Pontibacter liquoris: one gene and its partner. The protein of the gene in region 1 binds, or shares a complex with, the protein of each later gene. Links are inferred from orthologs where the notes say so. Each region holds a gene or a part of one and is shown on either strand. Other genes may lie near its edges.

Region 1 (5,692 bases):
CTTCATATTGGATTCGAACAGGTTGTTGCTTTCAACCGTTTTCAGATCCAGGTTAAGCTTGCCTTTGGAAATAGAGCGGATGTCGTCCAGGATCACGTCGTCCGTAATGCTGTCTTTGTTGTAGGAGCGGTACAGGGTCTTCATCAGCTTGCCGATGGAGATGGTGGCGCTTTCGCGTTCTTTCTCGTCCTCCAGCTCAATAGCTTTCTGTATCAGCAGTTCCACATTGGTGCCGTAGTGCTTAAAGCGAGGCGTTACCAGCGAATACTCCATGCGCTGCGGCTTGTCGTTGAGGTATTCCATCGCATTCAGCGGGTAGGGCGCATCCACATCCAGCGTAGAGCCCGACATCACGAACAAGTGGTTCCAGAGCTTTTGCTGGTAGTCCTGGGTTTCGCGCAGCTGCGGGTTTAGCTTGGCCATCAGGTTGATGAGCAATTGCGACAGACGAGTGCGCTCTGCGCGGTCTTCCACTTTGCTGATATAATTTACCAGGTCCTGCACATTCCGGCCGTACTCGCGCAATAACAGGTCTTGTTTAAAGGTGGTACTAGCTTCCATTATGTCTTTTTAAGAAATTCAAAATTAGGAATTAGAAATGATAGATACGCACAACGTGCATGTATGAATAAGAATTAAGGATTTCGGATGAGGCAACACACAGAAGTAATTCGCTATACTTCTATCTTAGACTTCCAATTTCTAATTTTTAATTCATAATTTATAATTAAATCACTCATGTATGCGCAGTTTGGCAAAGCTCAGCAGCAGGGTTTTTTCGCCTACTTCGTCAAAGTTGATGATGGCTTTGGTGCTGTTGCCCTGGGTATCCATTTTGGTTACTACGCCGAAACCGAATTTGGGATGCTCTACCTTCATGCCTGCTGCCAGGGCGGAGGTGTCGCTGGCCTTAAAATCAGCGGGGGCCGTATAGTTGGTTGCTGCCTGCTTGCGGGGCGGCGGCGTTACGAGGCTACCGATGCTGCTCTTGCGCTGCAATACCCTATCGAGTACGCTGCCTGTGGCTACTGCCTCGCCATACTTAAAGTTGAGGTACTTTGGATCGATCTCATCCAGGAAGCGGCTCTTCTCACAGGAACGCAGGTTGCCCCACTGGTAACGGCTGGTGGCGTACGTCAGGTATAACTTTTTCTCGGCCCGCGTGATCGCCACATAAAACAGGCGGCGTTCTTCCTCCAGGTCGGCCCGTGAGTTAAGCATCATCTGGCTCGGGAACAGGTTTTCTTCCATCCCCACGATAAACACGTTCTTAAACTCCAGGCCTTTGGCCGAGTGGATCGTCATCAGGGTCACAAATTCGCCGCCATCATCAGCCTTTGTATCGGCATCCGTTATCAGGGCAATGTCCTGCAGGAACGAGGAAAGGCTTTTGTCTTCCTTCTCCGGATCGTCCACATACTCTTTTATACCATTCAGCAGCTCCTGTATGTTCTCATAACGGGCCAGGCCTTCTACGGTTTTATCCTGGTACAGATCGTCTACTATGCCTGAGTGCTTGGCGATGTGCTTGGCTACCTCAAAGGCATCGTTCTGCTCGGTCATTACGGCAAAGCTCTTGAGCATGATGGCGAAGTTCTCGATGGCGTTGCCCACGCGGTTGCCCATAAACTGGCTGGCATTCTGCACCACTTCCCACACGCTGTGGTTGGTTTCGTTGGCCAGCACAAAAAGCTTCTGCTCGGTGGTTTCACCAATGCCGCGCTTGGGGTAATTGATCACCCGGCGCAGGGCCTGTTCATCATTCGGGTTCACCGTCAGGCGCAGGTAAGCGATCAGGTCCTTGATCTCCTTGCGCTGGTAAAACGACAGGCCACCGATGATCTTATACTTGATGTTCATGCGGCGCAGGGCTTCTTCCATGGCCCTGGATTGCGCATTGGTGCGGTACAGGATGGCAAAATCGTCATAGGAGAAGTGGTTGTTCATCTTCTCCTCGAATATAGTGGTGGCCACCAGTTTGCCTTCTTCGTTATCCGAGTTGGCCTTTATTACTTCAATCAGCGGACCCTGTTCGTTGTCGGTATAAACATCTTTGCGCAATTGCGCCTGGTTGTTCTTGATCACCGAGTTGGCCGCGTGCACAATGTTTTTAGTGGAACGGTAATTTTGTTCCAGCTTAAAGACCTGCAGCTCGGGGTAGTCGCGCTCAAAGTTGAGGATGTTCTGAATATCGGCGCCCCGGAAGGCATAGATCGATTGGGCATCATCGCCTACCACCACGATATTACGGTTCTGGGCAGCCAGTTTGCGCGTGATCAAGTACTGAGAGTAGTTGGTGTCCTGGTACTCGTCCACCATCACAAACTTAAAGATGTTCTGATACTTGTTCAGCGCATCCGGGTGGTCTTTAAACAACACGTTGGTGTTGAACAGCAGGTCATCAAAGTCCATAGCGCCAGCCCGGAAGCAGCGGTTCTGGTACATTTCGTAAATCTTGCCGATCTTGGGCCGCATGGCCGCTTCGTCGTCCGCCTGTATCACGGCATCGTTGAGGTACTGCCGCACCGAGATCAGCTTGTTTTTGGCTGAGGAAATACGGCCCAGCACCACGTTCGGCTTATACAGCTTATCGTCCAGGATCATCTCCTTCACAATATTGCGAATGAGCGTCTTGGAGTCGTCGGTATCGTAAATGGTAAAGCTTTTGGGGTAGCCGATCTTCTCTGCCTCAGCGCGCAGGATGCGCGAAAAGACTGAGTGGAACGTGCCCATCCAGATACTTTTGGCCTCGTTGCCGATCACCTTCTCGATCCGGTGGCGCATTTCCTTGGCCGCTTTGTTGGTAAAGGTCAGGGCCAGAATGTTGAACGGATCCACCCCCAGGCTGATGAGGTGGGCGATCCGGTAGGTGAGCACCCGGGTTTTGCCCGAGCCGGCACCCGCTATGATCATGGCCGGGCCCTCGGTGTGCAGCACCGCGCCGCGCTGCGATTCGTTCAATAAATTTAAGTAATCCATTTCTTCTCTTCCGCGTGCATCTTAAAATCTATGCAAGTTACAAATACAATTTCGTTTTCAGAATGGCAAGGCCACTTTTGCCGGCAGCAACAGGCGCCCATACCTTAACAGATGAACAACAGGCAGCCACAAAGCGTTTAGCACGGGGCTTAAAAACAGAAAAAAAGGCTTTCTGGTGCTATTTTTGATTTAGAGCCATGATAGCTGTAATTTTGAGGCACATGAAACATATTTCCGACACTCTTTTGAAAAAGCATAACCGTTTCGCCCTGCAAACGCTTATGTTGCTGTTGTGCTTTGCATTGATGAGCCCGCTAGCGATTGCCCAGACCAAACCAAAGGCTGCTCCCGCTAAAGCAAAAACCACCCAGCCTGCTAAAAAAGCGGCAACAGGCACCCGTAAAGCGGCCACCAAAGCCGTTACAACAGCCCCGGTGCAGGCTGAGAAGCTGATCTGGCGCAGCCCTGCCGTCCAGCAAGGCCTGGCCTATTATACTTCGCTGAAATTTCCGGAAGCATACGCTAAGTTTAAGGAGGGCGCCAGCAAAGGCGATAGTGATGCCTTATACTTTATTGGCCGCATGCACCAGTACCGCCAGCTCAAGTATAAAGATGTGCAGGTCGATACGCTGCAACAGATCCAGAATGCTGAGAAATTTTTTGCTGCCAACAAAGATTCTGCTGCTTATTACTACCAGGCGGCCGTAGACAGCGGCAGCGTGCTGGGGCACCTGGGCCAGGCGGAGATGATGATCCTGCAGACGCAGGAAGACAAGCAGCGTTTTCTGCAACACATGCGCACGGCGGCTATCGAGATACGGGAGAAAGCTGTGGAAGGAGATGCCTTTTGTAACCGCATTTTAGGGAGCATGTACTACACCGGTTTCGGGGAACTGAAGGACCTGGGTCTGGCACTGAATTATCTGAACCGGGCCGCGCAGAAGAACGATGTGGTGACTTATACTTACCTGGCCAACATGTACCTGGATGGGGAAGGCGTGAAAAAAGATACCGAAAAAGCGGTGGCTTACCTGAAAAAAGGAGCGGCCGCCGGCGACCGGGAGGCACTCTATACCCTGGCGTTGCTATATGAAGAAGGCACGATAGGGGAGGTGAACATTCCTGAAGCCCGTAAGCTTTACCGCCAGGCTGTTTCTAAAGGAAGTATAAGCGCCTATGAGCAGCTGCGCTACATCAACCAGACTGCCGACCAGAAGGTGGTGATTGCGGCCATTAACCGCGACCCGGACATGTTGAAACGGGCGATTGCCGCCGGCGGCAATGTGAACACCCAGGCGGTACCCGATGATTACGAAGCCAACCTGCATGGCCGTACGCCGCTGATGCATACCGTTTTTATACCGATGCTGCTGGAAGATTACGGCGTAGTATATGAGCCGGAAGTAAGACTGAAAACGGCCAGCCAGCTGCTTCGGAAAGGGGCCAAAGTAAATGCCCAGGATCTGGATGGAAAAACAGCCTTGCATTATGTGGTGAACTGCTCACGCATCCAGACGGAGTTTTTTGAGCAGGAACAGGTGCAGTTGCTCGACACGCTTTTTCGCTACGGCGCTGATCCGAATGTGCCCGACAAGCAGGGCAATACGGTGCTGGCGCAGGCCCTGCAGGCTACCATTGGCCAGCATATCGGTATTCTGGAGATGAACAAGCTGCTGGCTTCGGGCGCTAACCCAAACATCCGCAACCAGGATGGCAAAACGCCCTTGATGCTGGCCTGCGAAATGGATGCCAACTACGAGATCATCCTTGCGCTGCTGCAGGCAGGCGCCGACCCCAAACTGACCGACAACAATGGCAAGGCCGCCATCGATTTTACTAAACACGAAAACGTGCAGAACATTTTGCTGGCAGCCGGCTCGCCGCAACCCAGGCAATAGGGGTCAACTATAAGCTTTTAATCAAAGGCTGAAAGATAAGGGCCCTTGTTGCTTCGGGAAGTATGGCTTGGGCTGAAACAGCAATTTTAAACTATTTTCCCGCTACCTTTGTCTCCTCTATACTTAAAGAGGATGAACGTAAAAAGCTTTATGCTCTTTTGTCCTTTGTCTTTCGTCAATAAAAAACCATGATAGTCCTTCAGAATACCGTTATCAGCGACGACATCCGCGAAAAATTTTTTGTGTGCAACCTGGAGCGGTGCAAGGGCGCCTGCTGCGTGGAGGGAGACCTTGGCGCGCCGCTGGAAGGCAGTGAGCTCAACCTGCTGGAGCAGCATTACGATAAAATAAAGCCCTATATGTCAGGTGCCGGCAAACAGGCCATCGAGGAGCAGGGCCTGTATGTGATGGACTTTGAAGGCGATTACTCCACCCCAACTATCGGGGACCGCGAGTGCGCGTACGCGATCTATGATGAGCATAAAGTGCTGAAATGTGCGATAGAGCAGGCGTATTTAGACGGCGTGATCGACTGGAAGAAACCGATTTCCTGCCACTTATACCCAATCCGCATCACGAAATACGATGATTTTGAAGCCCTCAATTACGATCGTTGGCATATCTGCAACCCGGCCTGCAGCTTTGGCGAGGACGTGGGCGTACGTGTGTACCAGTTCCTCAAAGAGCCGCTTATCCGCAAGTATGGCAAAGACTGGTACCAGGAGCTGGAGCAACTTGTAGCCGAGGAAGAAGGAAACAACGCGAAGGTCTGATATTAAGAGGAAGTATAACACAATGGGAAAAGAGCGTCACTA
Region 2 (5,649 bases), on another replicon or contig:
GCCGGTGCCTTTGCGCAGGGCTTTATCGTAGAGCTTAGCGGATGCTTCGAAATCATTGGCTTCATAGCGGGAATATGCCTCGCCCACAGATTGTGCCCTGCCAGCAGTAACCAGGCAAAGAAAACACAGCAGGGTTAAAAGAAGCGATCGTATCATGAGAGAACAGCGATAGAAATACTGTTGCTACAAAAATATCAAATTATATATAGCAACATACATCTATTTATTTTTTCAAGCTCTTCAATCTCATCTCCTTACCCAGGTGTGCGCTTCATTACCCGCCTTTGCAGAACAGAAAACAGGCTATTTTTCAACACGCATGCAACCCTTTGGCCTGTGTTTGCATCTTGCTCTTAGAAAGGGAAACGCGCTCCTGCCGCTCTCTTTCTGCCTGCCCTATCTTTCCCAAATAAAACTATGAAGTCCCTGGTCCTGTTCTACTTCCTTTGCGGAGTGGAACAGGTAAACCCAGCGCCAGGGCAAAGGATACAACATTATACTTGCCGCTGCATGTACAGATCACGTTGCACATCCTGGCCAAGTATAAACGTCAGCTCTCCTGCTTCTTCAAAGTGATACTTGTGGTAAAAGCGCATCGCCCGCTGGTTGTGTTCCCACACGGTCAGCCATACTACATCATGTCCGTTTTTCCGAGCTCTTTCCAGGCAAAGCTGCATCAGGCGGTCGCCTAATCCCTTTCCGGTCCATTCATGTAAAATATAAAGGCGGCTTATCTGTAAGGGCTTTTGCCCCCGGATTTCGTCAGGTGCCTTGCCAGCATTCAGTTTTACATAGGCGACAGCCTGCTCCTGCACCTCCACGATCACAAACGCGGTTTCCGGGTCACACAGCTCTTCCGTTTGCAGTTCCGGCGTATACATGGTGGGGCGAAAAGCGGCCATGTCTTCTGGCCGGTTATACGCGGCGAAGGTTTCGTAAAAGGTGCGCCAGCCCAGTTCCGCCAGCAGCTCGGCATCGGCCAGTGTGCCGCTTCTGAACTGAAAAGCGTTCGTGTCAGCTGAACTCATCATAGCAAAAGAAATCAAAAGATGTTAAAAAACGCCCCTCTGCAGGATGCACAGGGGCGCTATACTTTACAAAACGGATCAGAAGGATAAGTATAGCCCTGCACCAGGCAGATATGCAGAGGCGCTATCCTGCTCTACGATGCCGGGTTTTATACTTTGAGCGACGGTTAAGGCAGGTACGCTTCCCGGATGGCTTTAAATTCAGAGCCCGTTTTCCACTTGGGCCACACCCCTGCTACCGATAACCGCTTACCTACCTGATAAAGAAGCGTCAAATCTTCCACAGCGCCATCCGCCACATAGCCGGCGTGTACTTCGTCGGATGGTTTGTGGTAGTAGTTGGCGTAAAAGGCGTCTAGCTGCTGCTTGCCATAGGCTTTCCCTCTTTCCACATCGTCAATGCCCGGGCCGATGAATAAGGCTGGAATCCCGATCTTGGCAAAGTTGAAATGGTCGGACCGGTAGTATAAACCGGCTTCCGGGTTTGGTTCGGGCGCCACGTAGCGGCCTACTTTTTTGCCTTCTTCAGCAATGTAATCTTCCAGCTCGGACTGGCCCATGCCAAAAAGCACGATGTCTTTGGTTCTGCCATAGGAGTTAAGCATGTCCATGTTGATGTTGGCCACGGTCTTTTCTTTCGGGAACACCGGGTGTTCGGCATAGTAGGCCGAGCCCCAAAGCCCCTGCTCTTCGGCGGTAACAGCTAAAAACACGATGCTTCTTTCCGGCCTGCCAGGCTGGCTTTTAAACACTTTAGCAATCTCCAGCAGACCGGCAACGCCGCTGGCATCGTCTACGGCACCGTTGTAAATGCTGTCGCCGGTGGCATCTGCTTTGCCAATGCCCAGGTGGTCCCAGTGGGCCGAGTAGAGAATGTTTTCGTCCGGGCTTTTAGCACCGGTGAGCTTGGCAATGAAGTTATGCGACTTATCATACTTTGTTTTCACCGTCATCGCCGTGCTGACGTTCAGGTGCAGCGGAACAGGTTTAGAACCTGGCTTGGATGCTTTGGCGACAAGCGACGTATAGTCCATACCGGCAGCAGCCAGCAGTTTCTTGCCCACCTCGTTCGACACCCAGCCCTCCATGGCGCACTTATAGGTCTCTTTTCCCCTCGAATCTAAGTATAGCTTGGAGGTGTTCCAGTTGTTCTGCACGACCTCAAAGCCATAGCCGGCCGGTTCTGTGCTATGGATAATCAGGCAGCCTTTGGCTCCCTGGCGGGCAGCTTCCTCAAATTTATAGGTCCAGCGTCCGTAGTAGGTCATGGTGCGGCCTTTAAAAACAGCGGGGTCCTGCGCATAAAACCCGGGATCGTTTACCAGCACCACCACTACTTTGTCTTTTACATCCAGCCCGGCATAGTCGTTCCAGTTATACTCGGGGGCCACAATGCCAAAACCGGCAAACACCAGCTCGCTCGCGTCTACCGTTACTGCCGGGTCGGTGCGCCGGGTCCAGATCACGTAATCTTTGCGGCCTTCCAGCTTCAGCTCCTGCTTGCCTTTGATGGTCATCGTAGGGCTGGCGGTGGTATGCACATCCACCATGGGCACTTCCTGCAAATAGCTGTCGCCGTTTCCGGGTTCCAGGCCGAGGGCTTTGAACTCCCGCTCCAGGTAGGCCAGCGTTTTCTTCTCTCCGTTGGTAAAAGGCTTGCGGCCTTCCAGCTCATCTGCCGAAATTTCGCGCAGGTACCGGCCAAAGCTATCGGTGCGCAGCGTAACAGGCGCAGCTGCTTGCGGGGTTTGTTGCGCCATAGCGGCTTTGTTTGTATTAGCCGACTGGCAGGCGGGCAGGAAGCACACAGCAGCAGGCAGGCAAAGCAGTAGCAATTGTTTTATCATGGTGGTCCTGTTTTGTTAGCGGTGTAAAGATAAGCGGTGATGGACATGCATCAAAAAAGCAAGGGGCTGCTATATTCGTATAACAGCCCCTGCAGAAAGTATAACGCGTTAGTCGCGCTTTGATTTAAGCAGTTGCCGCAACTCGGCCAGCTCGTCGCGGTACTTGGCGGCCTGCAAAAAGTCGAGGTCTTTGGCAGACGCTTCCATGAGTTTCTCGGTTTTTTTGATGAGCTTCTCCAGCTCGTCCCGCTTCATGGTCTGGATTACCGGCTCTGCTGCCAGCGACACCTCTCCAGCCCCGGCATACGCTTTTACCTCCCGCTTCTTCATGTCGGCAACGGCTGTTTGCTCAAACACTTCCTCATTCGATTTGAGGATGGTGCGCGGCGTAATGCCATGCGCCTCGTTATAGGCCTGCTGGGTAGCCCGGCGGCGGTTGGTCTCGTCGATGGCGCGCTGCATGGAGCCCGTCATGCGGTCGGCATACATAATCACTTTGCCGTTCTCGTTTCGGGCGGCGCGGCCCATGGTCTGGATCAGCGAACGCTGGTCGCGCAGAAAGCCTTCCTTATCAGCATCCAGTATGGCGACCAAACTTACCTCCGGCAGGTCCAGGCCTTCGCGCAGCAGGTTCACCCCGATCAGCACGTCGATGATGCCCAGGCGCAGCTCCCGCAGAATTTCCACGCGGTCCAGCGACTTGACTTCGGAGTGCAGGTACTTTACCTTGATGTTGAGGCGCTCCAGGTACTTGGCCAGCTCCTCCGACATGCGTTTGGTGAGGGTGGTTACCAGCACACGAGCGCCGGTTTTCACGCGCTCGTCAATTTCTTCCAGCAGGTCATCTACCTGGTTGGAGCTTGGCCGGATCTCGATCTCCGGGTCCAGCAGCCCGGTTGGGCGGATGATCTGCTCGACAATCACCCCTTCGGATTTCTGGATCTCATAGTCGCCGGGCGTGGCGCTCACAAATACCACCTGGTGCATCAGGCTTTCAAACTCGTTGAAGGTGAGCGGGCGGTTGTCCATGGCGGCCGGCAAGCGGAAGCCATACTCTACCAGCGCCACTTTGCGCGAGCGGTCACCGCCCCACATGGCGCGCACCTGCGGCACGGTCACGTGGCTCTCGTCGATCACCATCATAAAATCATCCGGAAAATAATCAAGCAAACAGAACGGACGGGCACCCGGCGCACGGCGGTCGAAGTAGCGGGAGTAGTTCTCGATGCCGGAACAGTAGCCCAGCTCGCGGATCATCTCCAGGTCGAACTCGGTGCGCTCCTTGATGCGCTTGGCCTCGGCCGGGCGGTCTTCTTTGAGGAAGTATTCGTGCTGGGCCACCATGTCGAACTGGATCTCGTTGATAGCTTGGTGCAGCGTGTCTTTGCCGGTCACGAAAAGGTTGGCCGGGTAAATGGTGATAGCCGATTCGTCGGATAGCTTTTTACCGGATGCCGGATCGATGCGGTGGATCTGCTCCAGCTCGTCGCCAAAGAAGTATAAACGGTAGGCAAAGTCGGCATAGGCCGGATAAAGATCTACCGTATCGCCTTTTACCCGGAATGTTCCACGTGTGAATTCGGCTTCGGTGCGGCTATAGAGGATCTGGACAAAGGTATAAAGCAGGTTGTTGCGGCTGTAGCGCTGCCCTGGTGCCAGGTGCAGCACGTTTTTGCCAAATTCCTCGGGGTTCCCGATACCGTAAATACACGACACCGACGCCACCACGATCACATCGCGGCGCCCCGAAAGCAGCGCCGAAGTGGTGTGCAGGCGCAGCTTCTCGATCTCCTCGTTAATGGCCAGGTCTTTCTCGATGAACACATCTGACGAGGCAATGTAGGCTTCGGGCTGGTAGTAGTCGTAGTAGGAAATAAAGTACTCGACGGCGTTGTTAGGGAAGAACTGCTTGAACTCGCCGTAGAGCTGCGCGGCCAGTGTTTTGTTGTGGCACAAGACCAGCGTGGGCTTGCCCGTGTTTTTAATCACGTTGGCCATAGTAAAGGTTTTACCCGTTCCCGTAGCCCCTAGCAGCACCTGTACCGGTTCCCCGTTCTTAATGCCCTGGGTGAGTTGTTCTATTGCTTTCGGCTGATCGCCGGTCGGTTGAAATTCTGAGGTTAGCTGAAAATCCATTCTTCGCTTTTACGGATGAGTAAAGATAAACTATAACATTAAAAACCAGCAGGAAGTTTACCTTTTCTCGCATGTTCTGGTTGTTACGCCGTCTAAAAAAACTACCACAAGTATAAGGGGGCCGGCACAGCGCTTTTACCTGTTGGGCAGGTGCGGCTATCCCGGTTTATACTTGCCATAAAGCCTGCAAGTATAAAAAACCATTCTGCCTGGGTGCTTACTGCAATACAGGGTATCCAGCATGAAAAAGCCTGCCGAAGATCGGCAGGCTTTAAGGAAAATGTCACTCTTCCTAATCAAAAAACAACTTATGTATGTAATAAACTGGTAAGCTTTTTAATTGCCGCTTGCGCTGCTGCACACGCGCGTGATGCGCACGGCAGGGTACATCATGTGCACTGCTACGCAGCGCGGGCTGTATTCCCCATTCAGTTCCAGGGCTACGTTCAATCGTTTTCCGGTCTGCCGGTAGGCCTCAGGCAGGTTATCGGTGGTCACATACCCGGACTGGATCTGGCCCACGTAATCGCCTTTATGGCTTTCGGTTGAGTTTTCCTCCAGCAAGCGCAACACATACCAGCCGTTCTGGCAGTCGGCGCCCACCACTTCGGCTTGCAGGCAGGCTGGTTCCGGCTCCT

What was found. Proteins that work in one complex are often made in the same cells at the same time.
Region 2: the proteins of LWL52_RS10535 (region 1) and uvrB are in contact, whole or in part, in a crystal structure (PDB 7EGT), measured with the Thermus thermophilus proteins. The link is inferred for Pontibacter liquoris from one-to-one orthologs. Residues at the interface, in WP_096412145.1 of Thermus thermophilus: His654, Arg656, Phe657, Gln666, Asp668, Glu669, Lys680, Arg681, Leu682, Ser683, Lys685, Tyr686, Ala687; in WP_096411307.1 of Thermus thermophilus: Glu23, Leu25, Arg26, Asp27, Gly28, Glu29, Arg30, Phe31, Arg55, Glu326, Asp327, Phe328, Glu379, Ser382, Gln383, His398, Gly400, Arg401.

The regions. Positions count from the first base shown.
Region 1 is NZ_JALEBG010000001.1:2,540,642-2,546,333, reverse strand. Bases 357-3,282 are described here. They hold LWL52_RS10535 (ATP-dependent helicase), read right to left. Parts: upstream 2,980-3,282; coding sequence 733-2,979; downstream 357-732. Other genes in these bases: LWL52_RS10530 (ankyrin repeat domain-containing protein), read left to right, coding at 3,225-3,282; LWL52_RS10540 (DUF4290 domain-containing protein), read right to left, coding at 357-561. Also shown: more of LWL52_RS10540, read right to left, coding at 1-356; more of LWL52_RS10530, read left to right, coding at 3,283-4,877; LWL52_RS10525 (DUF3109 family protein), read left to right, coding at 5,066-5,650. UniProt on the Escherichia coli protein: A helicase with DNA-dependent ATPase activity. Unwinds DNA duplexes with 3'-5' polarity. Translocates on single-stranded DNA with 3'-5' polarity. Initiates unwinding more efficiently from a nicked substrate than double-stranded DNA.
Region 2 is NZ_JALEBG010000002.1:82,620-88,268, forward strand. What follows is about bases 2,498-5,496. They hold uvrB (excinuclease ABC subunit UvrB), read right to left. Parts: upstream 5,012-5,496; coding sequence 2,984-5,011; downstream 2,498-2,983. Other genes in these bases: LWL52_RS13725 (M28 family metallopeptidase), read right to left, coding at 2,498-2,875; LWL52_RS13735 (hypothetical protein), read right to left, coding at 5,348-5,496. In the rest of the region: LWL52_RS13715 (DUF6624 domain-containing protein), read right to left, coding at 1-156; LWL52_RS13720 (GNAT family N-acetyltransferase), read right to left, coding at 495-1,031; more of LWL52_RS13725, read right to left, coding at 1,196-2,497; more of LWL52_RS13735, read right to left, coding at 5,497-5,649. UniProt on the Escherichia coli protein: The UvrABC repair system catalyzes the recognition and processing of DNA lesions. A damage recognition complex composed of 2 UvrA and 2 UvrB subunits scans DNA for abnormalities.